Regions from separate parts of the Streptomyces sp. NPDC059957 genome, predicted to be linked through region 1. Evidence: riboswitches for the same ligand, from Rfam matches in the RefSeq annotation. Region 1 holds a riboswitch; the other holds the start of a gene.
The links. Region 1 has a riboswitch for glycine ahead of gcvT (glycine cleavage system aminomethyltransferase GcvT). Riboswitches for the same ligand answer to the same signal wherever they lie in the genome.
Positions count from the first base shown of each region.

Region 1 (14,651 bases):
GTTGATCGGTGGTGATCTGCGGATTTTGTCCGGCAGCCGAGCTTAACGCGGTGAGGTGAACAGCTCGGCCGCCGGACGGGTCGGGACGGGGGCGCTCAGGCGTGGGTCAGTTCGCGCTCCGGTGCGTCGGCCGCCTCGGACTCCCCGGCGGGGGCGCCCAGGACCGGGTCCGGGCCCGGCAGGCCCGCGTAGTGGGCCTTGACCCCGGACCGTACGGCCCAGAAGTAGAAGCCCAGGGCCGAGAGGCCCACGAGGGCGATGTCCACGCCGCCGGGGATGAACCCGTAGCCGCCGAACTCGGTGCTGCCGAGCGCGGACAGGGTGCCCAGCCACAGCAGGAAGGCGATCATCCACCAGGCCGGGGCGAACTGCTTGGCCAGGTTCTTCTCACCCTTGCGTTTGAGTACGACGGCCGCGATCGGGGCGGCGACCAGGGTGAGCAGCACCACCTTGCCGGTGTCCGGCCACTTGGACCAGTACAGGGCACAGGCGGCGAAGGCGAAGGTGATCGGGCACAGGATCCTGGCCGCCGGCAGGCGGAAGGGGCGCGGCAGCTCGGGCTTGGTCTTGCGGAAGACACCGACCGCGATCGGGCCGATGAGGTACGAGACCACCATCGCGGCGGAGACCACGCTGGCCAGGGCCTCCCAGCTGTGGCCGACGGTGACCAGCAGCAGGATCGAGAAGCCGAGGTTCAGCCACATCGCGGGACGCGCGGTCCCGTACTTCGGGTGGACCTCGCGGATCTTCTTCGGGAAGAAGCCGGTGTCCGCGAGGTTCTGCGCCATGTACGAGGCCGAGGCGACGTTGCCGATGTTGGCACCGGACGGGGAGATGAAGGCGCCGAACTGGAGCATCGTGACGACCCAGTGCAGCATCAGCATCTTGGCGAGGTCGGCGAACGGCGAGGAGAAGTTGATGCCGCTCCAGCCGCCGGCCTCGGCCAGCCTCGTAGGCGGGACGCCGCCGATGAAGGCGATCTGCAGGGCCAGGTAGATGACCAGGCCGAGGGAGAGCGCGCCGACCAGGGCCAGCGGAATGGCGCGGCCGGGGTTCTTGGCGGCGCCGCCGAGGTTGACGACGGCCTGGAAGCCGTTGAAGGCGAAGACGACGCCGGAGGTGGTGACGGCGGTCATGACCGCGGACCAGCCGTTGGGCGCGAAGCCGCCGTGGTCGGTGAAGTTGCCCGTGTGGAAGCCCGAGGCGATCAGGGCGATCACGGCGAGCACCGGGATGGCGAACTTGACCAGGGTGAGGAGGTTGTTCGCCTTGGCGAGCAGTGCGACCGACCAGTAGCAGGCCAGCCACAGCGCCACCGTCAGGAACAGTGCCATCGCCATGCCGGAGGTGGTCAGGCCGCCGTTCTCGACCAGGCCCTTGGCCCAGCCGAAGTTCCAGGAGGACATGTACTGCGTACCCGCGATGGACTCGATCGGGATCAGCGCGGCGATGGCGATCCAGACCGCCCAGCCGGTGATGAAGCCCAGGACCGGCCCGTGCGAGATGGTGCCGAAGCGGGCCATCGAGCCGGGCAGCGGGTAGGCCGCGCCCACTTCCGCGTAGGACATGGCGATCATGCCGATGAAGACGGCACCGATGACCCAGGCGATGATCGCCGCGGGTCCCGCGACCGCGGCCGCCTGGCCCGCCCCGAAGAGCCACCCCGATCCGAAGATCGAGCCGAGCCCGATCATGATCAGGGCGAAGAGACTGAGTCCCTTCTTGTTCGCTGCGCTCATGTCCATGGGGTGTGCTGTCCGTCCTGCCAGGGGTGCGGTCGTTCCTTATTCGGAGCCTATTTGCCATTTATTGGAAGAATCAGCGGCAATAGGTCGCATCCGCCTGGGGCTTTGGTCATGAAAGGGGCCCGGCCCTGTGCACAACAAGGCCGGGCCCTCTCAACCCGGTGCCTAGAGCGTCGGGTACAGCGGGAACTTCGCGGCGAGCGCCGAGACGCGCGCCTTCAGGTCCTCCGCGTCGTAGGCGGGCTTCAGCGCCTGCGCGATGATCTCGGCGACCTCGGTGAAGGCCTCGGCGTCGAAACCGCGGGTGGCCAGCGCCGGCGTACCGATCCGCAGACCCGAGGTGACCATCGGCGGCCGCGGGTCGTTCGGGATGGCGTTGCGGTTGACCGTGATGCCGACCTCGTGGAGGCGGTCCTCGGCCTGCTGGCCGTCCAGCTCGGAGTTGCGCAGGTCGACCAGGACCAGGTGCACGTCGGTGCCGCCGGTGAGGACGTCCACGCCCACGGCCTTGACGTCGTCCTGGACCAGGCGCGCGGCGAGGATCTTCGCACCCTCGAGGGTGCGCTCCTGGCGCTCCTTGAACTCGGGCGAGGCCGCGACCAGGAAGGAGACGGCCTTGGCTGCGATCACGTGCTCCAGCGGGCCGCCCTGCTGACCCGGGAAGACCGCGGAGTTGATCTTCTTGGCCAGCTCCTGCGTCGACAGGATGACACCGCCGCGCGGACCGCCGAGGGTCTTGTGCGTGGTGGTGGTCACGACGTGGGCGTGCGGCACCGGGTTCGGGTGCAGACCCGCGGCGACCAGGCCGGCGAAGTGCGCCATGTCGACCATCAGGTACGCGCCGACCTCGTCCGCGATGCGGCGGAAGGCGGCGAAGTCGAGCTGGCGCGGGTAGGCGGACCAGCCCGCGACGATCAGCTGCGGCTTGGACTCCTTGGCGAGGCGCTCGACCTCGGCCATGTCGACCTCGCCGGTCTCGTCGACGTGGTACGGGACCACGTTGTAGAGCTTGCCGGAAAAGTTGATCTTCATGCCGTGGGTCAGGTGACCGCCGTGGGCCAGGTTCAGGCCCATGATCGTGTCGCCCGGCTTGATCAGCGCGAACATCGCGGCCGCGTTGGCCTGGGCGCCCGAGTGGGGCTGCACGTTCGCGGCCTCGGCGCCGAAGAGCGCCTTGATCCGGTCGATCGCGATCTGCTCGACCACGTCGACGTGCTCACAGCCGCCGTAGTAGCGGCGGCCGGGGTAGCCCTCGGCGTACTTGTTGGTCAGGACCGAGCCCTGGGCCTCCATGACGGCGACCGGAGCGAAGTTCTCCGACGCGATCATTTCCAGGGTGGACTGCTGGCGCACGAGTTCGGCGTCGACGGCGGCGGCGACGTCCGGGTCGAGCTCGTGGAGGGGAGTGTTCAGTACAGACATCAGGGTTCCCTGGGTCAGTTGCCGGAGGTGAGCTTGGCGTACTCGTCGACGGAGAGCAGGTCGGCCGGCTCCTCCGTGACGCGCACCTTGAAGAGCCAGCCACCCTCGAACGGGGCCGAGTTCACCAGGGCCGGGTCGTCGACGACGTCCTGGTTGAACTCGACGATCTCGCCGGTGACGGGGGAGTACAGGTCGCTGACCGACTTGGTCGACTCCAGCTCGCCGCAGGTCTCGCCCGCGGTCACGGTGTCGCCGACGGCGGGAAGCTGGGCGTAGACGACATCACCGAGCGCGTTGGCCGCGAACTCCGTGATGCCGACCGTCGAGACGCCGTCCTCGGCGACCGACAGCCACTCGTGCTCCTTGCTGTAACGCAGCTGCTGGGGGTTGCTCATGACCTGATTCTCCTGGATGCGGGGGAGTGGATACGAACGGTGGTCCTGCGGACCGGCGCGAGGGGCCGGTCCGCCGTGAGGCGCGGTGCGGTGCGGTACGGGGTTACTTCTGCCGCTTGTAGAACGGCAGGGCCACGACCTCGTACGCCTCATGCGTACCGCGAATGTCCACGCCGACGCCGGAGGTGCCGGGCGCGGCGTGCGCCGCGTCGACATAGGCCATCGCGATCGGCTTGCCCAGCGTCGGGGACGGGGCGCCCGAGGTGACCTCGCCGACGACCTGGCCGTCGAAGGTCACGGAGAAGCCGGCGCGCGGAACGCGGCGGCCCTCGGCGATCAGGCCGACCAGCTTGCGCGGCGGGTTGGTCGCCGCGCGCTCGGCGGCGGCCTCCAGAGCGGCGCGGCCGACGAAGTCGCCCTCCTTCTCGAACTTCACGACCCGGCCCAGCCCCGCGTCGAACGGGGTGAGGGAGGTGGTCAGCTCGTGCCCGTACAGCGGCATGCCCGCTTCCAGGCGCAGGGTGTCGCGGCAGGACAGGCCGGCCGGGACCAGGCCGACGCCCTCGCCCGCCTTGGTCAGCGCCTGCCACAGCTCCACGGCGTGCTCGGGGGCGACGAACAGCTCGAAGCCGTCCTCGCCGGTGTAGCCGGTACGCGCGATCAGCGCGGGCACCCCGGCGACCGTGCCGGGCAGGCCGGCGTAGTACTTCAGCCCGTCCAGGTCGGCGTCGGTGAGCGAGGCGAGGATGCCGGGGGACTCCGGACCCTGCACCGCGAGCAGCGCGTACGCGTCGCGGTCGTCGCGGACCTCGGCGTCGAAGCCGGCGGCGCGCTCGGTGATCGCGTCCAGGACGACCTGGGCGTTGGAGGCGTTGGCGACGACCATGTACTCGGTCTCGCCCAGGCGGTAGACGATCAGGTCGTCGAGGATGCCGCCGTCTTCCTGGCAGATGTGCGTGTAGCGGGCACGGCCGACGCCGACGGTGGAGATGTTGCCGACCAGCGCGTAGTCCAGGACCTTGACGGCCTCCGGGCCGGTCAGGGTGATCTCGCCCATGTGGGAGAGGTCGAAGAGGCCGGCCTTGGTGCGGACGGCGTTGTGCTCGTCGCGCTCGCTCGCGTACCGCAGGGGCATGTCCCAGCCCGCGAAATCGGTCATGGTCGCACCGAGGGAACGGTGCAGCGCATCGAGGGCGGTCAGGCGGGGGGCAGTGCTCATGGGTGTGGCTCCCGGGTCCCAGGGCATGACATGACGAGGAGGAGTTCCTCCCCATCTGTCATCGGAACCTGAGAGGTTCGCCGAGAGTTCCCCGCTTCCAGGGGAAGGCCATCGACTTGCACCTTGGGTGGAACCGTCGCCGGGGCCCTGACGGGCGGTGGCGCGGCTCGCTTTTCAGATCTGCCTCATCCACGCGGTACGGGGCCTGAGAGATTCAAGGGAGGTACTTGCTCCTTCGGCGCCCGGGCACCGCCTTGCGGCGTGCCGGGACTCTCCCGCGCGGATTCAAGCGGCCGGTATGCAGTTAGGTGTCCAGATGGCGCACATCATTGCACGGCGTGCGGCTGAATGGGGGAGGGGGTCCACAAGCCGAGAGGCCCCGGAGCGGACCGGGAGCAGAACCGGAGCGGAACCGGAGTCACCGGATTACCGTCTCTTTACACTCAGGGGGACCGGGTCCAGGCGACCCGTCGCGGGGGAGGCGAGCACTGTGCGGAGATTCGGAGTACTGGCGGCGACGAGCACCGGCACCGTCGAGGGACCGGTGGCCGGGGTGCCGTCGCAGCGCGGTCTCGTACGGGATCCCGCGGCCGGCGGGACGGCGGGCGAGCCCGGAGCGGTACGGGACCTGCGCGGCGCCGAGGGCCCGCGGCGGCTCCGCTTCGCCGAGGGGGACGTCGTGGTGGTCTCCGGACTGCCCGGCGGCGGCAAGACCACGCTGATCAAGCGGGCCGCGGAGGGCGGCGGCATCGACTCCCAGGACGCCCGCGAGCGCTGGGAGCGCCGGATGCCGGCCGCCCTGCCCTACGCGGTGTACCGGCCGGCGGTCCGGATCGCGCACTACTGGGGCCTGTGGCAGGTGCTCCGCTCCGGGGCCCCGGCCGTCGTCCACGACTGCGGTACGCAGAGCTGGGTACGGGCGCTGCTGGCCTCCGCGGCCCGGCGGCGCGGCCGCGCGCTGCACATGGTGCTGCTGGACACCACCCCGGAGGAGGCCCGGGCCGGGCAGGCGGCGCGGGGCCGGGGCGTGTCGGCGTACGCCTTCGCCCGGCACCGGGGCGCGGTGGCCCGGCTGCTGCGCGAGGCCGAGGCGGGCCACCCGCCGGCCGGCTGCGCGTCGGTGACCCTGCTGGACCGCCCGGCGGCGTCCCGGCTGACGTCGATCGGCTTCCACTAGCGGAGGCCTCTGGCGGGGGCGGCCTCCGGCACGGGCGGCCCCCCGTCGGGGTGTCGCAGGCGCCCGTTAATCTCTGGGCGAGACCAAGGGCAAGCGAGCGGAGACGTACATGTGGCCGGGTAACGAGCTGGAGCAGGTGCTCGGGGCGGCGCTCGGACAGGAGAACGCCGGGGGGCGGATCCTCGAGGTCCTCGGGCGGAGCCACCTGTGGATCCCGCTGCCCGGCGGGGTGAACAGTCTGAGCCTGCCCACCATGGAGATCGACGGCGCCGCGTACGTGCCCGTCTACAGCTCCGAGGAGCAGTTCCGCGCCTGCGCCGGACCCGCCATGGACTTCGCCGTCGCCCCCGCCGTGGACTTCGCCCGCGGCCTGCCCCCGCAGCTCGGCCTCGCGGTGAACCCCGAGGGCTCCGTCGGCGTGCCCCTGCCCCCGCCTGCCGTCGCGGAGCTCTGCCGCACCGGCCACGGCCCGCTCGACGGCCCCGCCACCGGCGGCCGGGTCCGGCTCTTCGAGCCCGACTGGCAGGAGGATCCGGTCGAGTTCCTGACCGCCGCCGCGGAGGAGTTCCGGGCCACCGGAGTCGTCGCCTCCGCGCACCGCTGCCTCGCCAGCGTGGAGGGCGACTCTCCGGAGCTCTACATCGGAGTCCATCTGGTGGGATGGGAGCCCGGCATGCGAAACGCCCCGATGGAGGCGCTGGGCCGCGCCCTGACCCGCGTACCACCGCCCTGGCCGGTGCAGTTGATCCTGCTCGACGCCGCGGAAGACCCGGTCGTCGACTTCATCACCACGCGCGTACGCCCCTTCTACCTGCCGTAGTGACGCTTAAGCTGGTGGCCGACACGCGTGGACGACGGGCGGACGAACAGACGAAGAGGGGTACCGGGTGAGTGCGTCAGGCACGGCCGCGGTCGGGCAGGTCGAGCACATGCTGCGCCAGGTGACTCCCGGGCGCTACGAGAGCTACGAGTCCCTCCTGCACGCCCTGGCCGAGGGACGGCTGTGGATGCTCCTCTGGCAGGGGCAACCCGGCTCCCCCGAGGCCCAGTACGGCGGCATGGAGGTCGAGGGCCTCGGGTACGCGCCCTGCGTGACCTCCCCGCAGGAGCTGGCCGCCAGCGGCTGGAACCGCGGGTACGAGGTGGTCACCGGCCGGGACATCGCCCGAGCCCTCTACCCCGACCGCTGGGGGCTGTGGCTCAATCCGCACGCCCAGGGCGGCGGCGTCGGCATTCCCTGGGCCGACCTGCGCCGGATCGCCACCGGGCTGGACCGGATGCCCGCCGGCCCGCTGCGGCTGTCCGAGCCCGCCATCGAGCTGCCGCAGTTCTACGGGCTGCTCACGCAGCACGCGCACCGCACGCCCGCCGTCCGCTCGCTGCGCCGCGCCTGGGTGCAGCCCGCGCTGGGCTCCCCGTACCTCGCCGTCGGGCTCGACCTGTACGACGCCTCCGCGCACGCGCTGGAGTCGGTGCGGGAGATGATGCGCCAGTCGGTCGGAGCGGTCCCCGAGGGGGTGCCCGTCTGCACGGTCGCACTGGCGGACGAACACGATCCGGTGGCGATGTGGCTGCGCGCGAGGACCCGTCCCTTCTACGACCGCGAGGGACAGGCGCCCGCCTACTGAGACGTCCCGCCGGGACGTCCCGCTCGTTGAGACATAGGGGCCAAGACGCCCGAGGCCGCACGGAACACTCGTTCCGTGCGGCCTTTGCGTTGTCCTGATTTCGACGTTGATGTACGCCCAATAGGCATGCTCGTAGGCCGAGTTGGGTGCCATGTCCGATTTCCTGCCGAACGGCACGTCTTGCTCCGCTGAGACGACAGTGAAGTCCGGATAACGGGAACTCGACCCTCAGATCACGGTTGCGCATCCATTCACCTGCGGGTCTGGCGGGTGATCGAGCGCCCGATGAAGACTCCCCACCCAAGAGCGGGTCAGTCCTCCAAGGACTGTCCCGCCGCAGGAAATTCGCGCACCAGCTACCTCGCACTCCGAGCGCCACTCCGCACCAACGCCGCCACAGCGGCGGGCATGGGCCGGCCCACCCGTCGGCCGAGAGGGGTCCCCACCACGATGACGGCACCACTGCACGACATGAGCGCGGAGACACCCGCACCCGTGTCCGTAGCCGACGTCCCCGCCAAGGCCATCGAAGGCCGTTCTCCCGGCCGCATCGCCTGGATGCGGCTCAAGCGCGACAAGGTCGCGCTGACCGGCGGTTTCGTCGTGCTCCTGCTGATCCTCGTCGCACTCTTCGCGCCGCTGATCGTCAGCGCGTTCGGCCACCCCCCGGAGGAACTGCACGAAGACCTGCTGGACCCGCTGCTGGGCCTGCCGGCAGGCGACTACGGCGGCATCAGCAGCGACTTCCTGCTGGGCGTCGAGCCGGTCAACGGCCGCGACGTGTTCAGCCGCATCGTCTACGGCGCCCGCATCTCGCTGCTGGTCGCCTTCCTGTCCGCCTTCGTGGCGGTCTCGCTGGGCACCTTCTTCGGCATCGTCGCCGGCTACTTCGGCGGCTGGGTCGACGCGGCCATCAGCCGGGTCATGGACCTGCTGCTCGCCTTCCCGCAGCTGCTCTTCATCATCGCGCTGGTCTCGGTCATCCCGGCCAAGCTCTGGGGCTTCGAGGGATCGGGCCTGCGGATCGCCGTACTGGTCCTGGTGATCGGCTTCTTCGGCTGGCCCTACATCGGCCGCATCGTCCGCGGACAGACCCTGTCGCTGCGCGAGCGGGAGTACGTCGAAGCGGCGCGGAGCCTGGGCGCGGGACGGCTGTACATCCTCTTCCGCGAGCTGCTCCCGAACCTGGTCGCGCCGATCACCGTCTACGCGACGCTGATGATCCCCACCAACGTGCTGACCGAGGCCGCGCTCAGCTTCCTGGGCGTCGGCGTCAAGCCGCCCACGCCGTCCTGGGGCGAGACCCTTTCGACGGCCGTGCGGACCTATGAGGACGACCCGCTCTTCATGATCTTCCCCGGCATGGCGATCTTCATCACCGTGCTGGCCTTCAACCTCTTCGGCGACGGCGTCCGCGACGCACTCGACCCGAAGGGCTCCCGCTAGCCGTCCCCGCAGGTCATCCCGCAGGGCACCCCGTAGGTCAGAACCGCAGGGCACACCGGAACCCGGCTTCGTACCGGAATCACAACGGAGGGTTGCGAGCATCGTGACTACCCATCGCATGTCCAAGCGCAGGCTCGTCGCCGGCACGGCCGTCGTGCTCGCGACGATGCTGTCCGCGACCGCCTGTGGCGGCGACGACGGCAAGACCAAGGACGAGAAGCCGGCAGCGGCGGGCGGCTTCAACGCCGCCATCGGCAAGGTCGCCAACGCTTCCACCAAGCCGGGCGGCGAGCTGAAGTTCGTTGGCACGCAGGAAGCCGACTCGTGGGACCCGCAGCGCGGCTACTACGGCTTCATGTGGGACTTCTCCCGCTACTACACCCGCCAGCTCGTCAGCTTCAAGGCGGAGCCGGGCTCCAAGAGCACCGAGCTCGTCCCCGACCTGGCCACCGCGAACGCGGAGATCGGCGACGGCGGCAAGACCTACAAGTACACCCTCAAGGACAACGTGACCTGGGAGGACGGCACCCCCGTCACCGCCCAGGACATCAAGTACGGCATCGAGCGCACCTGGGCCCAGGACGTCATCTCCGGCGGCCCGGTCTACCTGCAGCAGGTCCTCGACCCGAAGCTCGAGTACAAGGGCCCCTACAAGGACACCGCCCCGGACAAGCTCGGCCTCAAGGCGATCGAGACCCCGGACGCGAAGACCATCATCTTCAAGCTGCCGCAGCCCAACGGTGACTTCGAGCAGATGCTGGCCATGCCGGCCGCCAGCCCGGTCAAGCAGGACAAGGACACCGCGGCCAAGTACGGCCTCAAGCCCTTCTCCAACGGCCCGTACAAGATCGACTCGTACGAGCCCAACAAGAGCATGAAGCTCTCGCGCAACACCAACTGGAAGCCCGAGTCGGACACCATCCGCAAGGCGCTCCCGGACTCCATCTCGGTCACGTTCATGGCGAACGCGGACGACATGGACAAGCGCCTGATGAACGGCGAGTTCGACCTGGACATCAACGCGACCGGCATCGGCCAGGCGGCCCGCGCCACCGCGCTGAAGGACCACAAGGACAACCTGGACAACGGCCAGACCGGCTTCATCCGGTACGCCGTGATGCCGCAGACCGTCGCGCCGTTCGACAACATCGAGTGCCGCAAGGCCGTCATCTACGCGGCCGACAAGAAGTCCCTGCAGACCGCCCGCGGCGGCCCGCAGGCCGGTGGCGACATCGCCCCCAACATGCTTCCGCTGGGCATCAAGGGCGCCGACGGCAAGTACGACCCGTACGAGGTCCTGAAGAACGACGGCAAGCCGAACGTCGACAAGGCCAAGGCCGCCCTCAAGGCCTGTGGCAAGGAGACCGGCTTCAAGACCACCATCGCGGTCCGCAACAACAAGCCGGTCGAGGTCGCCACGGCCGTCTCCCTGCAGAACGCCCTGAAGCAGGTCGGCATCGAGGCCGACATCGACCAGTTCGACGGCGCCCAGACCTCCGGCATCATCGGTTCGCCGAAGGTCGTCAAGGAGAAGGGCTACGGCATCATCATCATGGGCTGGGGCGCCGACTTCCCGACCGGTCAGGGCTTCTCCCAGCCGCTGGTCGACGGCCGCTTCATCCTGCAGAGCGGTAACAACAACTTCTCCGAGCTGAACGACCCGGCCATCAACGGCCTGTTCGACCAGGCCATCGCGGAGACCGACCCGGTCAAGGCCGGCGACATCTACAAGCAGATGAACCAGAAGGTCTCCGAGGCCGCGGTCTACCTGCCCTTCGTCTACGACAAGACGATCTCTTGGCGCAGCAGCCGTCTGAAGAACGTCTACACCTCCGACGCGTACAACGGCCGGTACGACTACGCCTCGCTCGGCGTCCAGTAAACAAACCGTCCGATTCAGTTCCAGTGCCACACCCGCTAGGCACGAAGGGCAGGTGATGGCCGCGGTGGCGGCTTGGGGGCGCTCTCCAGAAGAGGGCGCCCCCGGGCCGCAGCCAGGCCGAGCGCAGTGCTTGCATATCTCATCCGGCGGATCTTCGCCGTCATCGTCATGCTGTTGGTCATCTCGCTGGTGACCTTCGGAATCTTCTTCCTCTTCCCGAAGCTGGTCGGGACGGACCCTGCCCTGTACTTCGTGGGCAAGCAGTCCGACCCCGCCGCCATCGAGGGCATCCGGCAGAAGATGGGTCTCGACGACCCGATCCTCGTCCAGTTCGGCAAGTTCGTCGTCGGGCTGGTGGCGGGTCGTACGTATGCCAACGGCAACGACGTCACGCACTGCGCCGCGCCCTGCTTCGGCTACTCCTTCAAGAGCGAGCAGGAGGTGTGGCCGCTGCTGACCGACTGGCTGCCCGTCACCCTCTCGCTCGCCGCCGGCGCCGTCGTGCTCTGGGTGATCGGCGGTGTCGCCGCAGGCGTCATCTCCGCCCTCAAGCGCGGTACGGTGCTGGACCGTTCGGCGATGGGCCTCGCCCTCGCCGGCGTCTCCCTCCCGATCTACTTCACCGGCATGCTCGCCATCGCCTTCTTCTCCGACCAGCTCGGCTGGTTCGGACGGCCGGAGAAGACCTTCGCCGAGGACCCGGGCACCTGGTTCAACGGCATGGTCCTGCCGTGGATCTCGCTCGCCTTCCTCTACGCGGCGATGTACGCGCGGCTCACCCGCGCGACCATGCTCGAAGTGCTCAACGAGGACTACATCCGCACCGCGCGCGCCAAGGGGCTGACGGAACCCGTCGTCATCGGCAAGCACGCGATGCGCTCGACCATGACGCCGATCCTGACCGTCCTGGGTCTCGACCTGGGCGCACTGATGGGCGGCGCGGTCCTCACCGAGTACACCTTCTCGCTGCACGGCCTCGGCTACAGCGCCGTCCGCGCCATCAGCGAGCACGACCTGCCGGTCATTCTCGGCATCACCCTGATCTCCGCCTTCTTCGTCGTCGCGGCCAACCTCGTCGTCGACCTCTTGTACGCGGTGATCGACCCCCGAGTGAGGCTGTCATGACCGATTCGACGACGCCCGCCGTGACGGGCGCACTGAACGAGCCCGTCGCTTCCGGCGCGCCCGGTACCGCGTTCCTCGACGTACGCGACCTCAAGGTGCACTTCCCCACGGAAGACGGCCTGGTCAAGTCCGTGGACGGACTCTCCTTCACGCTGGAGAAGGGCAAGACCCTCGGCATCGTCGGCGAGTCCGGCTCCGGCAAGTCGGTGACCTCGCTGGGCATCATGGGCCTGCACCGGGTCGGGCAGTACGGCCGCCAGCGGGCCCGGATCTCCGGCGAGATCTGGCTCGACGGCAAGGAACTGCTGTCCAGCCCCGAGGACGAGGTCCGCAAGCTGCGCGGCCGGGAGATCGCGATGATCTTCCAGGACCCGCTGTCGGCGATGCACCCCTACTTCACCGTGGGCAAGCAGATCGCCGAGGCCTACCGGGTCCACAACAAGGCCGACAAGAAGGCCGCCCGCAAGCGGGCCGTCGACCTGCTGGACCGCGTGGGCATCCCCGAGCCGCACAAGCGGGTCGACAGCTACCCGCACGAGTTCTCCGGCGGCATGCGCCAGCGCGCGATGATCGCGATGGCGCTGGTCAACAACCCCGAACTGCTCATCGCGGACGAGCCCACCACCGCCCTCGACGTCACCGTCCAGGCGCAGATCCTCGACCTGATCCGGGACCTGCAGAAGGAGTTCGGCTCCGCGGTCATCATGATCACGCACGACCTCGGCGTGGTCGCCGAGATGGCCGACGACCTCCTCGTGATGTACGGCGGCCGGTGCGTGGAGCGGGGCAGCGCGGAGAAGGTGTTCTACGAACCCCGGCACCCGTACACCTGGGGCCTGCTCGGATCGATGCCGCGCATCGACCGGGAGCAGACCGAGCGCCTCATCCCGGTCAAGGGCTCGCCGCCCAGCCTGATCAACATCCCGAGCGGCTGCGCCTTCAACCCCCGGTGCCCGTACGCCGACCTGCCCAAGGACGACGTCACGCGGACCGTACGGCCCGAGCTGGCCCTGGTCGACCGCTCCGCCGAGGGCGCCGGCCGGCACTGGGCCGCCTGTCACCTCTCCCCGGAGCAGCGGGACCGGATCTGGACCGAAGAGATTGCGCCGAAGCTGTGACCGACATGAGCAAGAGTGAGACGGCCGTCGTCCCGGCCCAGGCGGTGGCCTCCCCGGAGCCGCTGCTCAGGGTGAGCGGACTGGTCAAGCACTTCCCCATCTCCAAGGGGCTGCTGCGCCGCCAGGTCGGGGCCGTGAAGGCCGTCGACGGCATCGACTTCGAGGTCTACCCCGGTGAGACCCTCGGCATCGTCGGCGAGTCCGGCTGCGGCAAGTCGACCATGGGCCGGCTGATCACCCGGCTGCTCGAACCGACCGGCGGAAAGATCGAGTTCGAGGGCAAGGACATCACGCACCTGAGCGTGTCCGGCATGCGCCCGATGCGCCGCGACGTGCAGATGATCTTCCAGGACCCCTACGGCTCGCTGAACCCGCGCCACACGGTGGGCACCATCGTCAGCGCCCCGTTCAAGCTCCAGGGCGTCGAGCCGGAGGGCGGCCTCAAGGCGGAGGTGCAGCGCCTCCTCTCCCTGGTGGGCCTCAACCCGGAGCACTACAACCGCTACCCGCACGAGTTCTCCGGCGGCCAGCGCCAGCGCATCGGCATCGCGCGCGCACTGGCCCTGAAGCCGAAGCTGGTCGTGGCCGACGAGCCGGTCTCCGCCCTGGACGTCTCCATCCAGGCCCAGGTGGTCAACCTTCTGGACGACCTCCAGGAGGAGCTCGGCCTCACGTACGTGATCATCGCGCACGACCTGTCGGTCATCCGGCACGTCTCGGACCGGATCGCGGTCATGTACCTCGGCAAGATCGTCGAGCTCGCGGACAACAAGTCCCTGTACACGGCGCCCATGCACCCGTACACCACGGCTCTGATGTCGGCCGTCCCGGTGCCGGACCCGCGCCGGCGCGGAGTCAAGAGCGGCCGCATCCTGCTCAAGGGGGACGTGCCCTCGCCGATCTCGCCGCCGAGCGGCTGCCGCTTCCACACCCGGTGCTGGAAGGCGACCCAGATCTGCGCCACGCAGGAGCCCCCGCTCATCGCGCTGAAGACCGGCCACCAGGTGGCCTGCCACCACCCGGAGAACGCCCCCGACCAGGCCCCGGGCGACCCGGCCCTGCCGGGCGCGGCGGACGCCGTGACCGGTCCGACGGTCTGACGGTCTGACGGACGACCCGGCGGAGCCGCGAACGGCTCCGCCGGGCAAAGCCGGCTCCGCCGGTGCCCGCCCACGGCGTCCTGGCACACATGCGGCCCGTGCCGGCCGACTGTTCGCGGCGCCGCCGGGCAAAATCAGCCCCGCCGGCGTGTGAGGCGCGGGGGTTCGGGGGGCGGAGCCCCTGACGGCGGCGCCGCACCCGGCCACGGTCCGCAGCACCACGGGTGCGGTCCCGACCTGGCAGGGCCTGCCGCCAGGTCCGCAGCACCACGGGTGCAGTCCCGACCTGGCAGGGCCTGCCGCCCCCCTCGGAGCCGGGGCCGCGCCCCACCCGTTCCGGCCCGCCGCCGGGCGACCGGCAGAATGAAGCCGTGATCCACGATCTCTTCCCGCC
Region 1 covers NZ_JBHWMB010000082.1:2,249-16,899, forward strand. The annotation lists gene ACFWBW_RS35310 (APC family permease) at 96-1,739, opposite strand; gene glyA (serine hydroxymethyltransferase) at 1,911-3,167, opposite strand; gene gcvH (glycine cleavage system protein GcvH) at 3,182-3,562, opposite strand; gene gcvT (glycine cleavage system aminomethyltransferase GcvT) at 3,666-4,781, opposite strand; glycine riboswitch at 4,966-5,069, opposite strand; gene ACFWBW_RS35330 (AAA family ATPase) at 5,272-5,958, shown strand; gene ACFWBW_RS35335 (enhanced serine sensitivity protein SseB) at 6,068-6,778, shown strand; gene ACFWBW_RS35340 (enhanced serine sensitivity protein SseB C-terminal domain-containing protein) at 6,846-7,586, shown strand; gene ACFWBW_RS35345 (ABC transporter permease) at 8,037-9,032, shown strand; gene ACFWBW_RS35350 (ABC transporter substrate-binding protein) at 9,136-10,914, shown strand; gene ACFWBW_RS35355 (ABC transporter permease) at 11,041-12,039, shown strand; gene ACFWBW_RS35360 (ABC transporter ATP-binding protein) at 12,036-13,157, shown strand; gene ACFWBW_RS35365 (ABC transporter ATP-binding protein) at 13,163-14,257, shown strand.

Region 2 (14,651 bases), on a different contig from region 1:
ACCCAGGTGGAGTGGACGACGACCTCGCCCGACGATCTGACCCGGGTGGGCCGGGCGGAGAACACCATCTTCGGCGGCGACGGGCGGGGCGGGTTCATCGTCCCGGAGTTCAGCAGCGTCTTCGACGGGTCGGCCGCCTTTGTGCAGTTGATCGGGCTGGTGGCGCGGACTCAGCTCACGCTGAGCCAGATCGATGCCCGGATTCCGCGGGCGCACGTGCTCAAGCGGGACGTGCCGACCCCGTGGGCGGTGAAGGGGCTCGTCATGCGGCGGGTCGTGGAGGCGGCCGGGGACCGGCAGGTGGACACCACCGACGGGGTGCGGGTCGTGGAGGCCGACGGGCGGTGGGCCCTGGTGCTGCCGGACCCCGCGGAGGCGGTCACCCACCTGTGGGCCGAGGGACCCGACGACGAGTCCGCGCAGGCGCTGCTGGACGGCTGGGCAGCGGTGGTGGACGGCGCCGGGCACTGAGTACCCCGCACGGGATGGCGTAGGCCGGAACGCGGCGGCGCAGGGCCGGAAGTCCGGTGGGGCGGGCGGGGCGAAGGTCCCGTCCCGTCCACCGGGCGTCCGCATTCGGTGGGAGCGGCGCCGACATGCGACGATGTGCGGCATGTCGCAGCCGCCCCACAACCGCAGTTCGGCACCTCCGGCGCGGCCGGACGCTTCCATGTCGCTGCTGACGCACGTGATGGACCACTCCCTCGACGAGGGCTACGCGGAGGCTTCGGCCCGGCGCGAGGCCGAGGGCACGTCCGGCCTGCCGCGGACCCTGAAGGCCAAACTGGGTCTCGCCGCCGGGCTGGTGCTCGCCGCCATGGTCGTCACCCTGGGTGCCGCGCAGGCGCGGGCGACCGCGCCGGTGCTGGCCAAGGAGCGTCAGGAACTCATCGACCGGGTCGAGCGGGCCGACGCGCACGCGGACGGTCTGGAGCGGGACATCGAGGGGCTGCGGGACACCGTCGCCGCCCGGCAGCGCGAGGCGCTCAAGCAGCACGGCGGCGAACAGGGCCAGCTCGTGGCGCTGCTGTCCGGGGCCACCGAGGTGCACGGGCCCGGGATCAAGCTGACCGTGGACGACGCGAAGGGCTCGACGACCGGAAACGGCTCCAATCCGCGCGAGAGCGCCGGATTCTCGGACACCGGGCGGCTCCGCGACCGCGATATGCAGAAGATCGTCAACGGGCTGTGGCAGTCGGGGGCGGAAGCGATCTCGATCAACGGGCAGCGGCTGACGTCCCTCTCGGCGATCCGGGCCGCGGGTGACGCGATACTGGTCGACAACAGGCCGCTGGTGCCGCCGTACGAAGTGCTGGCGATCGGCGACAAGAAGCGCCTCGGGACCGCGTTCCAGGACTCCGCGGACGGCCAGTACCTGCACGTGCTGCAGGAGAACTACGGCATCCGCTACTCCTTGTCGTCCGAGGCCGAGGTGCGTCTTCCGGCCGCGTCGAGCCTGACCGTACGTACGGCTACAGCAGCAGAGCAGCAGAAGGGTGCATCGTGATCGCGGTACTGGGCCTCGTGGTCGGAGTGGTGGTCGGACTTCTCGTCCGGCCCGAAGTGCCGGCCGTGGTGGAGCCTTATCTGCCGATCGCCGTGGTCGCGGCGCTGGACGCGGTGTTCGGAGGCCTGCGCGCGATGCTGGACGGCATCTTCGTGGACAAGGTCTTCGTGGTGTCGTTCCTGTCGAACGTGGTCGTGGCGGCGCTGATCGTCTTCCTCGGCGACAAGCTGGGGGTCGGCTCGCAGCTGTCCACGGGTGTGGTCGTCGTCCTCGGCATCCGCATCTTCTCCAACGCCGCGGCCATCCGCCGGCACGTGTTCCGGGCGTGAGGCCGATGAGTACGAACGACACCCCGCCCGAGGACCCCGGGGCCGCGGCACAGCGGCCGAAGGCACAGCCTCCGCTGGAACCGCCGGCCGGGCCCGTGGCCGAGGAGCGGGGCCGGGAGGAGAGCGCAGACGCGCCGACCGGGTACGCGCCGAACGGGACCGGGGAGAGCGGGCCCGAGCAGACCGGCCGGCAGCGGCTGGCGGCCGGTCTGTGGCCGCCGCGGGTGAGCCGTGCCCAACTGATCGTCGCGGTGCTGCTGTTCGTCCTGGGGCTCGGTCTGGCCATCCAGGTACGGTCGAACAGCGACTCCAGCGCACTGCGCGGAGCCCGTCAGGAGGACCTCGTACGGATCCTCGACGAGCTCGACGGGCGGACCAAGCGGCTGGAGGACGAGAAGCAGACGCTCGACGACCAGCGTCGGGAGCTCGAGAGCAGTTCCAACCAGGCCGAGGAGGCCCGGAAGCAGACTGTGGAGAAGGAACGCCAACTCGGGATCCTGGCCGGTACGGTGGCCGCGCAAGGGCCGGGGATCGTGCTGAAGATCACGGACCCCAAGGGCCAGGTGCAGTCGGACAAGCTGCTGGACACCCTCCAGGAGCTGCGGGCGGCCGGGGCCGAGGCGATCCAGATCAACGGGGTGCGGATCGTGGCGGACTCGTACTTCTCGGACGAGGAGGACGGGGTCGCGATCGACGGTAAGAAGATCACACAGCCCTATGAGTTCAAGGTGATCGGCAAGCCGCAGGATCTGGAGCCGGCGCTCAACATTCCCGGTGGCGTCGTCCAGTCGCTGGAGAAGGAGCAGGCGGTCGTCACCGTCACACGTCCGGCGAAGATCGTTGTGGATGCCTTGCGGGCTGCGAAGCAGCCTGACTACGCTCGGTCGTCATCGTCGTGATGCGGGAGGTGCGGGAGACCGGCTCACGCGGGCGAATGCCTGCGGGGGGTCGACGCACCGAAGTCGCGGTGCGTGGTGGAAACTGTCTGATGGTTACGGACGTTGTAAGTATGTCCGGGTCGGCAGGTGTTGCATTCGGAGTTCGTCCTGCCCCACGGGCGGGTCTGTTTCGGTCAAGGGGAATCGCCCGTGAAGTTGTTTGAGAAGTTGTTCGGCAAGAAGAACCGCGAGGAAAGCGGTGCGGCGAGGCACCGCGCGGGGCACGGAGACGTGGAAGGGCAGGGCGACCGGCCGCTCTTCCGCGACGAGGTCGCCGGAGCGGGTGACATTTCGGGCGCACACGGCGCGTCGACTGTTGACCCTGCCGGTACCGGACGCATAGGTTTCGGTGAACCATCAACCTCAAGTACGGGTGGAGGGTTTGCCCCCGACCCGTATGCCACCAATGCCTCCGCGGGGCAGCCGCGGCGCGAGGAGCCGTCCATGTCGGCCGAGCAGATTTGCAGCAGGTGCGGGCACCGCAGCGATGCGGCGAGCCGGTTCTGCTCCAACTGCGGGGCGCCGCTGCGGGCGGGTCTGACGCCGGAGCGTGCCTCGGAGACCACGTCCACCATCTCGATCTCGGGCCTGGAGGCCTACGAGGCCGAGGTGTCGGGACAGACGCACGTGTCGTCCTCGCTGTCCCCCGAGGCCCAGGCCGCGGTGGAAGCGCTGCCCCCGGGTTCCGCCCTGCTGATCGTGCGGCGCGGCCCCAACTCCGGCAGCCGGTTCCTCCTGGACGGCGAGCTGACGACCGCCGGCCGGCACCCGCAGAGCGACATCTTCCTGGACGACGTCACCGTCTCCCGGCGCCATGTCGAGTTCCGCAGGAGCCACGACGGTTTCACCGTCTCCGACGTCGGCAGCCTCAACGGCACGTACGTGAACCGTGAACCGATCGACTCCGTCGCCCTGCACAACGGCGACGAGGTGCAGATCGGCAAGTACCGGCTGGTCTTCTACGCGAGCCTGCGGGGGCACTGACCCTTCAAGGGAAGGTCCCATGCTGCGTATCCCGGCAGGCGGTGCCGCCAAGAGCGGCACCGCCACCGCCGCCTCCTCGGGCGTGCGGCTGGTGAGCATCGGAACGGTGCTCACGATGCTGCGTGACGAGTTCCCCGAAGTCACGATCTCGAAGATCCGTTTCCTGGAGGCGGAAGGGCTCGTCGAGCCCCGGCGCACACCTTCCGGATATCGCAAGTTCAGCACCGACGACGTGGAGCGTCTCGCCCACGTCCTGCGGCTCCAGCGCGACCACTACCTTCCGTTGAAGGTCATCCGCGAGCAGCTCGACGCGCTCGCGCGGGGTGAGCAGATCCGTATCCCGGCGCCCACGGCGCACGGGGAGTCCGTCGACCCCTCGAGCCCCGTCGCCCTCTACGGCGAGGTGGGCCGGGAGCGGCCGACCGTGGCCCGGGTGGGCCGGGCCGAGCTGATCGCCGCCGCGGAGGTGGACGAGGTCCAGCTCGTGGAGTGGGAGTCCTACGGGCTCATCGCGGAGGCGCCCGGCGGCGGTTTCGACGCCGAGGCCGTCACCGTGGCCCGTCTGGTGGCCGATCTCGGCCGATTCGGTCTGGAGCCGCGCCACCTGCGGGCGATGAAGGCCGCCGCCGACCGGGAGGCCGGTTTGGTGGAGCAGGTCGTCTCGCCGCTGCGCCGACATCGCAATCCGCAGACCAGGGCCCATGCCGAGGCCACCCTGAAGGAGCTCGCGGGGCTCTCCGTACGGCTGCACGAGGCCCTCGTACAAACAGCTCTCGGCGTGCGGCTGCACTGACGGCTGCACTGATCCGGAGGGGTTTTCGGGACGACTTCGGGTGACTTCGCCGGGGCTTCGGGGCAGGCTTGGGGGAGCCCGACTACCCAAACCTGCCGGGCAGGTCCTAGGGTTGCTGTGTGAACGAGCTCGACGTTGTGGGTGTCCGGGTGGAAATGCCCTCGAACCAACCGATCGTGCTCCTGCGTGAAGTGGGAGGCGACCGGTACCTCCCCATCTGGATCGGACCAGGGGAGGCGACCGCCATTGCCTTCGCGCAGCAGGGCATGGCCCCTGCCCGGCCGCTGACACACGACCTTTTCAAGGACGTGCTGGAAGCGATCGGCGAGGAGCTCACCGAAGTCCGCATCACGGATCTGCGGGAGGGCGTTTTCTACGCGGAGCTGGTCTTCGCCAGCGGAGTCGAGGTGAGCGCGCGGCCCTCCGACGCCATAGCGCTCGCCCTGCGGACCGGGACGCCGATCTACGGCAGCGACGGCGTGCTCGACGACGCCGGAATCGCGATCCCGGACGAGCAGGAGGACGAGGTGGAGAAGTTCCGCGAGTTCCTCGACCAGATCTCGCCAGAGGACTTCGGTACCGGCCCGCAGTGAGGCGCGGGTCGCGCCGTCCTCCCGGATATTTCAGCCCATTCGAGTAGCCTTTCCCCGCAATGGGGTACGGGAAACCACTCTCAGGGTGATTATCACTCGGCGTGCCGAGTGTGGCGATCGTTGACGCACCCCTGGTGACTGCCTACCTTCAAGGTGGCAGGTCAAGGACGGAGGGTCGGCGTGAGAGTCACGGGCGACGGTATGACCGGGGGCATCCCCGCACGGAGTGACGGTGGGCCGTACCCGCTGCACGGTGGTGCGGTGAACTCCGCGCGCCGTCAGCCGGAGCCCGCGCCGGTCGGTTCGATGGGGCCGGTGGGGCCCCAGGGCGGCGAGTCCGCACCCGAGCAGGTCGGATACCGAGGGCCGACGGCGTGTGCCGCGGCCGGCATCACGTACCGGCAGCTCGACTACTGGGCACGGACCGGGCTGGTGGAGCCCACGGTGCGTCCCGCCTACGGGTCGGGGACGCAGCGCCTCTACAGCTTCCGGGACGTGGTCGTCCTCAAGATCGTGAAGCGCTTCCTGGACACCGGGGTGGCGTTGCAGAACATCCGCACCGCCGTGCAGCACCTGCGTGACCGCGGTTTCTCGGACCTGGAGCGGATGACGCTGATGAGCGACGGCGCCACCGTGTACGAGTGCACCTCGCCGGATCAGGTCGTCAGCCTGCTCCAGGGCGGCCAGGGAGTCTTCGGCATCGCCGTGGGCGTGGTCTGGCGCGATGTCGAGAACGCGCTGTCGCAGCTGCACGGGGAGCGCGTGGACACGGGCGAGACGGTGGTCGGGCACAACCCGGCCGATGAGCTGGCCGCCCGGAGGAACCGGGCCGTCTGAGGCGGAGCGCGAGGGCTGAGGCGGAGCGCGGGCGCGAAGGCGCGAGGGCTGGGGGGACGGGCCGGGTGGTCCGTCCGGCTCGCCTGGCTCGGGTGCGGGCCGATTGTCAGTGGTGTAGGGCAGCATCGGGGCTGTGAGAGCCGCGCCGACCATCCTGCACCTGGACATGGACGCCTTCTACGCCTCCGTGGAGCAGGCGTCGAAGCCGAGCCTGCGCGGCAAGGCCGTCATCGTCGGCGGGCTCGGGCCGCGCGGGGTCGTGGCCACCGCCTCCTACGAGGCCAGGCGGTTCGGTGTGCATTCGGCCATGCCGATGGCCCAGGCGCGGAGGCTCTGTCCGAACGGCGCGTGCCTGGTTCCGCGCTTCAGCCTGTACCGCGAGGTCAGCGACACGGTCATGGCGATGCTCCGGGAGCTGTCCCCCCTCGTGGAGCCGCTCAGCCTGGACGAGGCCTTCGTGGACCTCGAGGCGGGCGGCGTCGCCTTCGACGCGGAGACCGCGCGGGCCGTTGGCGAGCGGCTGAGGGCCGACATCGCCGCCGCGACCGGGCTGAGCGGGTCGGTGGGGCTCGCGGGGTCCAAGATGCTCGCCAAAGTCGCCTCCGAGGAAGCCAAGCCGGCCGGGCTGCTGCTGATCGAGGTCGGCACGGAGCGGGCGCACCTCGCACCCATGTCGGTACGGACCCTGCCCGGGGTGGGGCCGGCCACGGGGGAGCACCTGCGGAGGGCCGGGATCACCACGGTGGGGGAGCTGGCGGAGGCCGGCGAGGACGAACTGGTCCGGATGGTGGGGCGCTCGCACGGGGTCGGGCTGTACCGGATGGCGTTCGGAGTGGACGAGAGGCCGGTGGTCGCCGAGCGCGATGCGAAGTCCGTGTCGGTGGAGGACACCTTCGACGTGGACCTGCACGACCGGGTGCGGATCCGCAACGAGGTGCACCGGCTCTCCGACCGGTGCGTGGAGCGGCTGCGCGGGTCGGGGCACTCGGGGCGGACCATCGTGCTCAAGGTTCGGCGGTACGACTTCTCCACGCTGACCCGCTCCGAGACCCTGCGCGGGCCCACGGACGACCCCGCGGTGGTGCGGGAGGCGGCGGCGCGGCTGCTGGAGGCCGTGGACACCACGGGCGGGGTGCGGCTGCTGGGGGTGGGGGTGACGGGGCTGGCGGACTACACGCAGGAGGACCTGTTCGCCTTCGCCGACGCGATGGCTGCGCGGGCGGAGGTGGGTGGCGGCGGCGCCGCTTCCGGGGGCGAGGGGGATGCCCTTGCTGTTGCCGCGGGGGCGGGGCGGCAGGCTGCCGACGCCGGCGGGGGGCCGGAGGTACCGGGGCCGGCCCTGGGCGAGGGTGCCGAGCGGGGGCCCCGGCCCGGGCCGGACGAGGGTGCCGGGCAGGGCCGGGGCGGGGCCGCTGACGCCCTCGCCGCCGGGGCGGGGCCGGACGTGGGCGCCGGGCAGAGTCAGGCTGCCGGGCATGAGCTGGACCAAGGGCAGAGCCAGGGGGCTGGGGCAGGGCAGCTTGAGGCTGCTGGGCAGGATCAGGTCTCCCAGCAGGGTCAGGGGCGGGGGGCTGGGCACGGGCAGGGGGAGGTCGCCGGGCCGGCGCAGGGGGCCGTGCAGGGGCAGGGGGCTGCGCCGGCGCTCGGGGGTGCGGGCGGTGTCGACGGTGTGGTTGAGCGGCGGTGGGCGGCCGGGAGCGATGTGCGGCATGCGGAGTACGGGCCCGGGTGGGTGCAGGGCAGTGGGGTCGGGCGGGTGACCGTACGGTTCGAGCAGCCCGGATCCGAGCCGGGGCGGGTGCGGACGTTCCTGGTGGACGACCCCGAGCTGGAGCCGTCCGATCCGATGCCGCTGGTCGGGGACCGGGTCGTGGGGGTCGGGGGCTCGACGGCTCTGGAGTGAGGCCGGCTGCGGGGCCACGCTGTCTCGCCGCGCCGCGCCGCGCCGCGCCTGGCCTGGCCTGGCCTGGCCTGGCCTGGCCTGGCCTGGCCTGGCTGGGCCGGGCTGGGTGTCCGGGTGTGCCCGGGGACTGTTTGCCGCTGCCGCTGCCGCTGCCGCTGCCGCTGCCGCTGCCGCTGCCGCTGCCGCTGCCGCTGCCGCTGCCGCTGCCGCTGCCGCTGCCGCTGCCGGGACTGCTGGGCCCGGGCCCGGGCCGGGGGCGTCCCTGTGCTGTCCCCGGCGCCCCGCGTTCAGCCACCGCGCCCCCGGAGCGAGAGCCCCGGGTCAGGGGCCTGGGGGCCGGGCAGCAAGCCGCTGCCTCGCAAGGTCCCCGCTGCCTGCTATCGGCCGGCCGGGCGCCGTGAGAGGTGTCGAGTGCCTGCAATCCGCTGCCTGTGGGGAGGTGCCGGGGCCGCCGGGCCGGGGTTGGCGGTGTCCCTGTGCCGTCCCCGGCGCCCGCCTCCAGCCGCTGCGCCCTGCAGCGAGAGCTCTGGGGCCAGGGGCGTGGGGGCTGGGCAGCCAGCCGCTGCCTGGTGCTGGTGCCCGGGGCGGGATCTCCGCTGCCTAATGCCGACCCGTCGGGTATCACCGGGTGCTGCGCGTACGCGCGCTGCTGGGTGGCGGCTGCCCCGTGAGGGCATTGAGTACCCGCTGCCCGCTGCCCGCTGCCCGCTGCCCGCTGCCCGCTGCCCGCTGCCCGCTGCCCGCTGCCCGCTGCCCGGTGGCCGGGGGCCGGTGTGCGTCGGGTGGCGGTCGCCGCTGTCGTGGGCGCGGCTGGAGCGCGTTGTCTGCCGGTGGGTGGTCGGGTGGGCAGCGGGTGTGGGGGTCAGGGGGTGTCGGGGGATTTGTGGCCGAAGTCGTGCTGGAAGTCGGACGGGAGGGCCAGGTCCAGGCCGTAGTGGTGGTAGAGCTGCAGCTCCTGTTCGGGGGAGAGGTGGCGGCCGACTCCGAAGTCGGGGGCGTCCTTGATGAGGGAGCGTTCGAAGGGCACGCGCAGGGTGTCGCCCACCATCTCGCTGGGCTCCAGCGGGACGAAGGCGTCCCGGCTGAAGAGTCCGGTGCGTACGGCGGCCCATTCCGGGACGCCCGTGGCGTCGTCGAGGTAGACCTCGTCGACGGTGCCGATCTTGGTGCCATTGCGGTCGAACGCCTTGCGGCCGATCAGGCTGCGGGGATCGATGTCGGTCTGCACGGTCCGGTCCCTCCATTTGGGCGTAAATCCTCCGTAAGCACTACAAAAGTGCATTTCCGGAGAGGGGGCCACTCGAGGGAGGTGCCCAGATCCTCGCTGGTAGGCTGGGTGACGGCTGTTGACCCTGTGCGGGAGAGTCCTCCGAGTGAGTGAGACGGAGGCGCCGAAGGAGCAAATCCTCCCCGGAATCTCTCAGGCATACGTACCGCACGTGGTGAGGCCACTCTGGAAAGCAGGTGTGGGTACCGGGCGCGCAGTGCCGGTCCCTCTCCTCACCGACGGTGAAAGCCGGATCTCGTGGGCGATCCCCGCGCGGCCCGGTGAAGCTCTCAGGTTGTGATGACAGAGGGGGAGGCCGTCCGGGTGCCCGCGCCGTGGTGCCCCTCGCAGGTCGTACGACCAGGAGGCCTCCGTACATGACCGCCAACCGCATTTCGCTCTCCCAGCTGGAGCGAGGCATCCCCTTCGAGCAGCGCCACATCGGCCCGGATGCCGAGGCGCAGGCGAAGATGCTCGCTCAGGTGGGCTACGGCTCCCTCGACGAGCTCACCGCCGCCGCGGTGCCGGATGTGATCAAGACCACTGCCGCGCTGAACCTGCCCGAGGCGCGGACCGAGGCCGAGGTGCTCGCCGAGCTGCGTCAGCTCGCCGACCGCAACCAGGTCCTCTCGTCCATGATCGGGCTGGGTTACTACGGCACCTTCACGCCGCCGGTGATCCTGCGCAACGTCATGGAGAACCCGTCCTGGTACACGGCGTACACGCCCTACCAGCCGGAGATCTCCCAGGGCCGCCTCGAGGCCCTGCTGAACTTCCAGACCGTCGTCGCCGAGCTGACCGGCCTGCCGACCTCCGGTGCCTCCCTGCTCGACGAGGGCACCGCGGCCGCCGAGGCCATGACCCTGGCCCGCCGCGTGGGCAAGGCCAAGGGCAACGTCTTCCTCGTCGACGCCGACGCGCTGCCGCAGACCATCGCGGTGATCCAGACCCGTGCCGAGCCGATCGGCATCGAGGTCGTCGTCGCGGACCTGTCCGAGGGGATTCCGGCCGAGATCGCCGAGCGCGGCGTCTACGGCGTGCTCGTGCAGTACCCGGGTGCCTCCGGCGCCGTGCGGGAGATCAAGCCGGTCATCGAGCAGGCGCACGCGCTCGGCGCGATCGTCGCCGTCTCCGCGGACCTGCTCGCCCTGACCCTGCTGACCTCCCCGGGTGAGCTGGGCGCGGACATCGCGGTCGGCACCACCCAGCGCTTCGGCGTCCCGATGGGCTTCGGCGGACCGCACGCCGGCTACATGGCCGTCCAGGCCAAGCACGCCCGCTCGCTGCCCGGCCGCCTCGTCGGCGTCTCCGTGGACGCGGACGGCAACAAGGCCTACCGTCTGGCGCTGCAGACCCGTGAGCAGCACATCCGCCGCGAGAAGGCCACCAGCAACATCTGCACCGCGCAGGTGCTCCTCGCCGTCATGGCCGGCATGTACGCCGTCTACCACGGCCCGGACGGGCTGCGGACGATCGCCCGCCGCACCCACCGCTACGCTGCCCTGCTCGCCGCCGGTCTGACGGCCGGCGGGGTCGAGGTCGTGCACGGCGCCTACTTCGACACCATCACCGCGCGGGTCCCGGGCCGGGCCGCCGAGGTCGTGTCCGCGGCCCGCGAGGGCGGGGTCAACCTCTACCAGGTCGACGCCGACCTGGTCTCCGCCGCCTGTGACGAGACCACCCTGCGCGCCGACGTCGAAGCGGTGTGGGCGGCCTTCGGGGTCACCGCCGACCTGGAGGCGCTCGACGCCACCACGGCCGACGCGCTTCCCGAGGGGCTGCTGCGCGCGGACGCGTACCTGACCCACCCGGTCTTCCACCAGCACCGGTCCGAGACGGCGATGCTGCGCTACCTGCGCAAGCTCTCGGACAAGGACTACGCGCTGGACCGCGGCATGATCCCGCTGGGCTCCTGCACCATGAAGCTCAACGCGACCACCGAAATGGAGTCGGTCACCTGGCCGGAATTCGGCCAGTTGCACCCGTTCGCCCCGGTCGAGCAGGCCGAGGGGTACCTCACGCTCATCACCGAGCTGGAGGAACGTCTCTGCGAGGTCACCGGCTACGACAAGGTCTCCATTCAGCCGAACGCCGGCTCCCAGGGTGAGCTCGCCGGCCTGCTGGCCGTCCGCGCCTACCACCGGGCGAACGGCAACGAGCAGCGCACCGTCTGTCTCATCCCGTCCTCCGCGCACGGCACCAACGCCGCGAGCGCCGTGATGGCCGGCATGAAGGTGGTCGTGGTCAAGACCGCCGACGACGGCGAGGTGGACGCGGACGACCTGCGCGCCAAGATCGAGCAGTACCGCGACGAGCTCGCCGTGCTGATGATCACGTACCCCTCCACGCACGGTGTGTTCGAGGAGCACGTCGCCGACATCTGCGCCCAGGTGCACGACGCCGGCGGCCAGGTCTACGTGGACGGTGCCAACCTCAACGCCCTGGTGGGCCTGGCCAAGCCGGGTCACTTCGGCGGCGACGTCTCGCACCTGAACCTGCACAAGACCTTCTGCATCCCGCACGGCGGCGGCGGCCCGGGCGTCGGCCCGGTCGGTGTCCGGGCGCACCTGGCCCCGTACCTGCCCAACCACCCGCTGCAGCCGACCGCCGGTCCGGAGACGGGCGTCGGCCCGATCTCGGCCGCTCCGTGGGGCTCGGCGGGCATTCTGCCGATCTCCTGGTCGTACGTGCGCCTGATGGGCGGCGAGGGCCTCAAGCGCGCCACCCAGGTGGCGGTGCTCGGCGCCAACTACATCGCCAAGCGCCTGGAGCCGCACTACCCGGTGCTCTACACCGGCCCGGGCAACCTGGTCGCGCACGAGTGCATCATCGACATGCGCCCCCTGTCGAAGGCGACGGGCGTGAGCATCGACGACATCGCCAAGCGCCTGATCGACTACGGGTTCCACGCGCCGACCATGTCCTTCCCGGTCGCCGGCACGCTCATGATCGAGCCGACGGAGTCCGAGGACCTCGCCGAGATCGACCGTTTCTGCGACGCGATGATCGCCATCCGCGCCGAGATCGAGCGGGTCGCGGGCGGCGAGTGGCCGGTGGACGACAACCCGCTGGCCAACTCCCCGCACACGGCGGCGGCGCTGGGCGGCGAGTGGAACCACCCGTACACCCGCGACGAGGCCGTCTTCCCGGGCGGGGTGTCGGCCGCGGAGAAGTACTGGCCGCCGGTGCGCCGCATCGACGGTGCCTTCGGCGACCGGAACCTGGTGTGCTCCTGCCCGCCGCTGGACGAGTACGACAACTGATCCGGTGGCGTGACGAAGTGACGTGACGAAGGGGCCGGTCCGGGAGTTCGCTCCTGGGCCGGCCCCTTTCGTTCGCGTCGTCGGCTAGGCCGCCTTCATCACCTGCGTCGCCGCGAGCACGCGGTGCGGGGCGATGATCTGGCCGTCCGGCAGCAGCTCACCGGTGTCCTCGAACAGCAGGACGCCGTTGCACAGCAGGCTCCAGCCCTGTTCCGGGTGAACGGCCACGGGGTGCGCGGCCTCCCGGTCGGCGGAGTCGGCGGTCGGGCATGCTGGCTTGTGCTGGCACATGGATGCGTTCTTTCGCTGCGGTGTGGTCTGTGTGCTGCGGCTCGATGCGTTGGTCATGGCCGCCCCCCGTATCAACGATTTGGCTCGGTCAGGGTCCCCAGTGTTCCCCCACGGCACCGGGTCCGCAGGGATTTCCCGGCAGCTGTCCTCATAGATTGATGACGCATCACCCGTGCGGGCGGTTCAGGTCAACTCCCCTGTCATTTCGGATGGTTCGCTGGGGGCCCGAGTGGGCTAGGCCGAATGGGCAGAACCGGCCAGGGGCCGGATCAGGCGGCCGGCGCGGCCATGGAGGGCGGGACCGGGGGAGCCGTCGGCGTGAGCCGATGGGTCAGTACGGGCAGCAGTTCGGAGACGGGATGCGGCCGGTAGGCGGCGATGCCGGGCGGGGCGGGCGCCAGCGGGACCAGGAGGTCGGCGGCGGCGGGCAGTCCGGCGGAGGCGTCGGTGCCCACCGATCCGTGCAGCCACAGGGTCAGCATGTACAGCTCCGGTACGGACAGCAGCCGCGGCTGGTAGTTCTTGCCGAGCGATTCGGCCTGGCGCAGGGCGCGTTCGGTGGCGGCGACGTAGGGGCCCTCGAAGAAGTGGGAGAAGGCCCACCCGTCGGGGGTCAGCCGGGTGTCGGCCGCCGCGACGTAGCGGTCCCCGTTGCGGATCAGGAACCGCCAGCCGGTCAGCCGGGTGCGCGGCGGCCTGCCGCCGGCGGCCAGGCCGGAGACGTGCAGCCGGTCCAGGACGTGGACGGGCAGAGGCAGTTCGGCGGTCATCGGTCCCTGGAGGGCGCGCAGGGCCGGAGTGTGCGCCTCGTGGACGGCGGTGGGGGAACCGAGGGCCGCGAGGACGCAGCGCAGGGCGGGCGCGGGAGCCGGAGGGACGTGCAGCGGCATGGTGGGTCGCCTCTCACTTGGGAGACCTGTGGAACGGGGCGGGTGCGGGGTGCGGACGGCGCTGTCGCATTCTGGGGTCAGAGGGGGGCTGAGGGGCAATGGCCGCGCGCCAACTCTCTGCCTCGCATGCGGAGTTTATCTGACATGTGTTCACGTAGTGTTTCGGCTAGCTGTCCCGCCTATTGCCGACAAGGCGCTTACCGGTCCCGCTGACGTGGCATTCATGCCGGGAGCACGCAAAAGTTCCGCGCTGACCTCGGAGGTTACCGGATGAGGGCTCGGCTGAAAAGCGTCGGTTATCGATAACCGGCAAGGTCTACGCTGTATTTGCGCAAGGGTCCTTGCCAGGTGAATGTGCCAAAGCGCCTGTCGGCCAAACCGGCGCGCGCTCCCCGCCAGTCACGCCCCTTCCGCGTTATCGATCACGCCGCCGGGGCATCATCGACCGTAACGCGCGCCCGGACGGCGGATCCATTCCACGCCGGCGGGCCCAGTCGAGGAGGGACGCTCCGATGGGGGAGAAGGTCGTGGCGGGCGGATTCGACCTGTCCGATCGGCAACGGTACCGGAGGAAGCTGCACGAGTGCCTGGAGGTACTGGAGCGACTTCTGGAGGAGAAGAGGTTCGATCGCCCCAAGAACATGATGGGGCTGGAGATCGAGTTGAATCTCGCAGGTGCCGACGGGTTGCCGAGAATGGTGAATGCGCAGGTCCTCGAGCGTATTGCGAGCAACGATTTCCAGACCGAACTGGGAATGTTCAACCTGGAGGTGAACGTCCTCCCGCACCGGCTCGGCGGCCGGGTATTCGACCAGCTCGCCGAGGAACTGAGCGCGGGTCTCGGCTATGCCCACCGGCAGGCTCAGGAGGTCGGCGCCGGTGTGGTCATGATCGGAATCCTGCCGACGATCTCCCGCACCGACCTGGTCACCGCCAACCTCTCGGCGGTGGACCGCTACTCCCTGCTCAACGAGCAGATCCTGATGATGCGGGGCGAGGACTTCGTGCTCGACATCGACGGGGTCGAGCGGCTGACCTGGACCTCCGGGTCGATCG
Region 2 covers NZ_JBHWMB010000038.1:2,880-17,530, forward strand. The annotation lists gene ACFWBW_RS24390 (sugar phosphate nucleotidyltransferase) at 1-471, shown strand, start outside; gene ACFWBW_RS24395 (DUF881 domain-containing protein) at 605-1,507, shown strand; gene ACFWBW_RS24400 (small basic family protein) at 1,504-1,836, shown strand; gene ACFWBW_RS24405 (DUF881 domain-containing protein) at 1,842-2,735, shown strand; gene ACFWBW_RS24410 (FHA domain-containing protein) at 3,219-3,758, shown strand; gene ACFWBW_RS24415 (MerR family transcriptional regulator) at 3,778-4,551, shown strand; gene ACFWBW_RS24420 (bifunctional nuclease family protein) at 4,671-5,144, shown strand; gene ACFWBW_RS24425 (MerR family transcriptional regulator) at 5,325-5,981, shown strand; gene ACFWBW_RS24430 (DNA polymerase IV) at 6,115-7,884, shown strand; gene ACFWBW_RS24435 (PRC-barrel domain-containing protein) at 8,747-9,112, opposite strand; glycine riboswitch at 9,232-9,330, shown strand; gene gcvP (aminomethyl-transferring glycine dehydrogenase) at 9,529-12,414, shown strand; gene ACFWBW_RS24445 (DUF5999 family protein) at 12,499-12,705, opposite strand; gene ACFWBW_RS24450 (hypothetical protein) at 12,975-13,595, opposite strand; gene ACFWBW_RS24455 (glutamate-cysteine ligase family protein) at 14,108-14,651, shown strand, end outside.
Region 2: it holds a riboswitch for glycine, as region 1 does, so the genes downstream of both, gcvP (aminomethyl-transferring glycine dehydrogenase) here and gcvT (glycine cleavage system aminomethyltransferase GcvT) in region 1, are expected to answer to the same signal.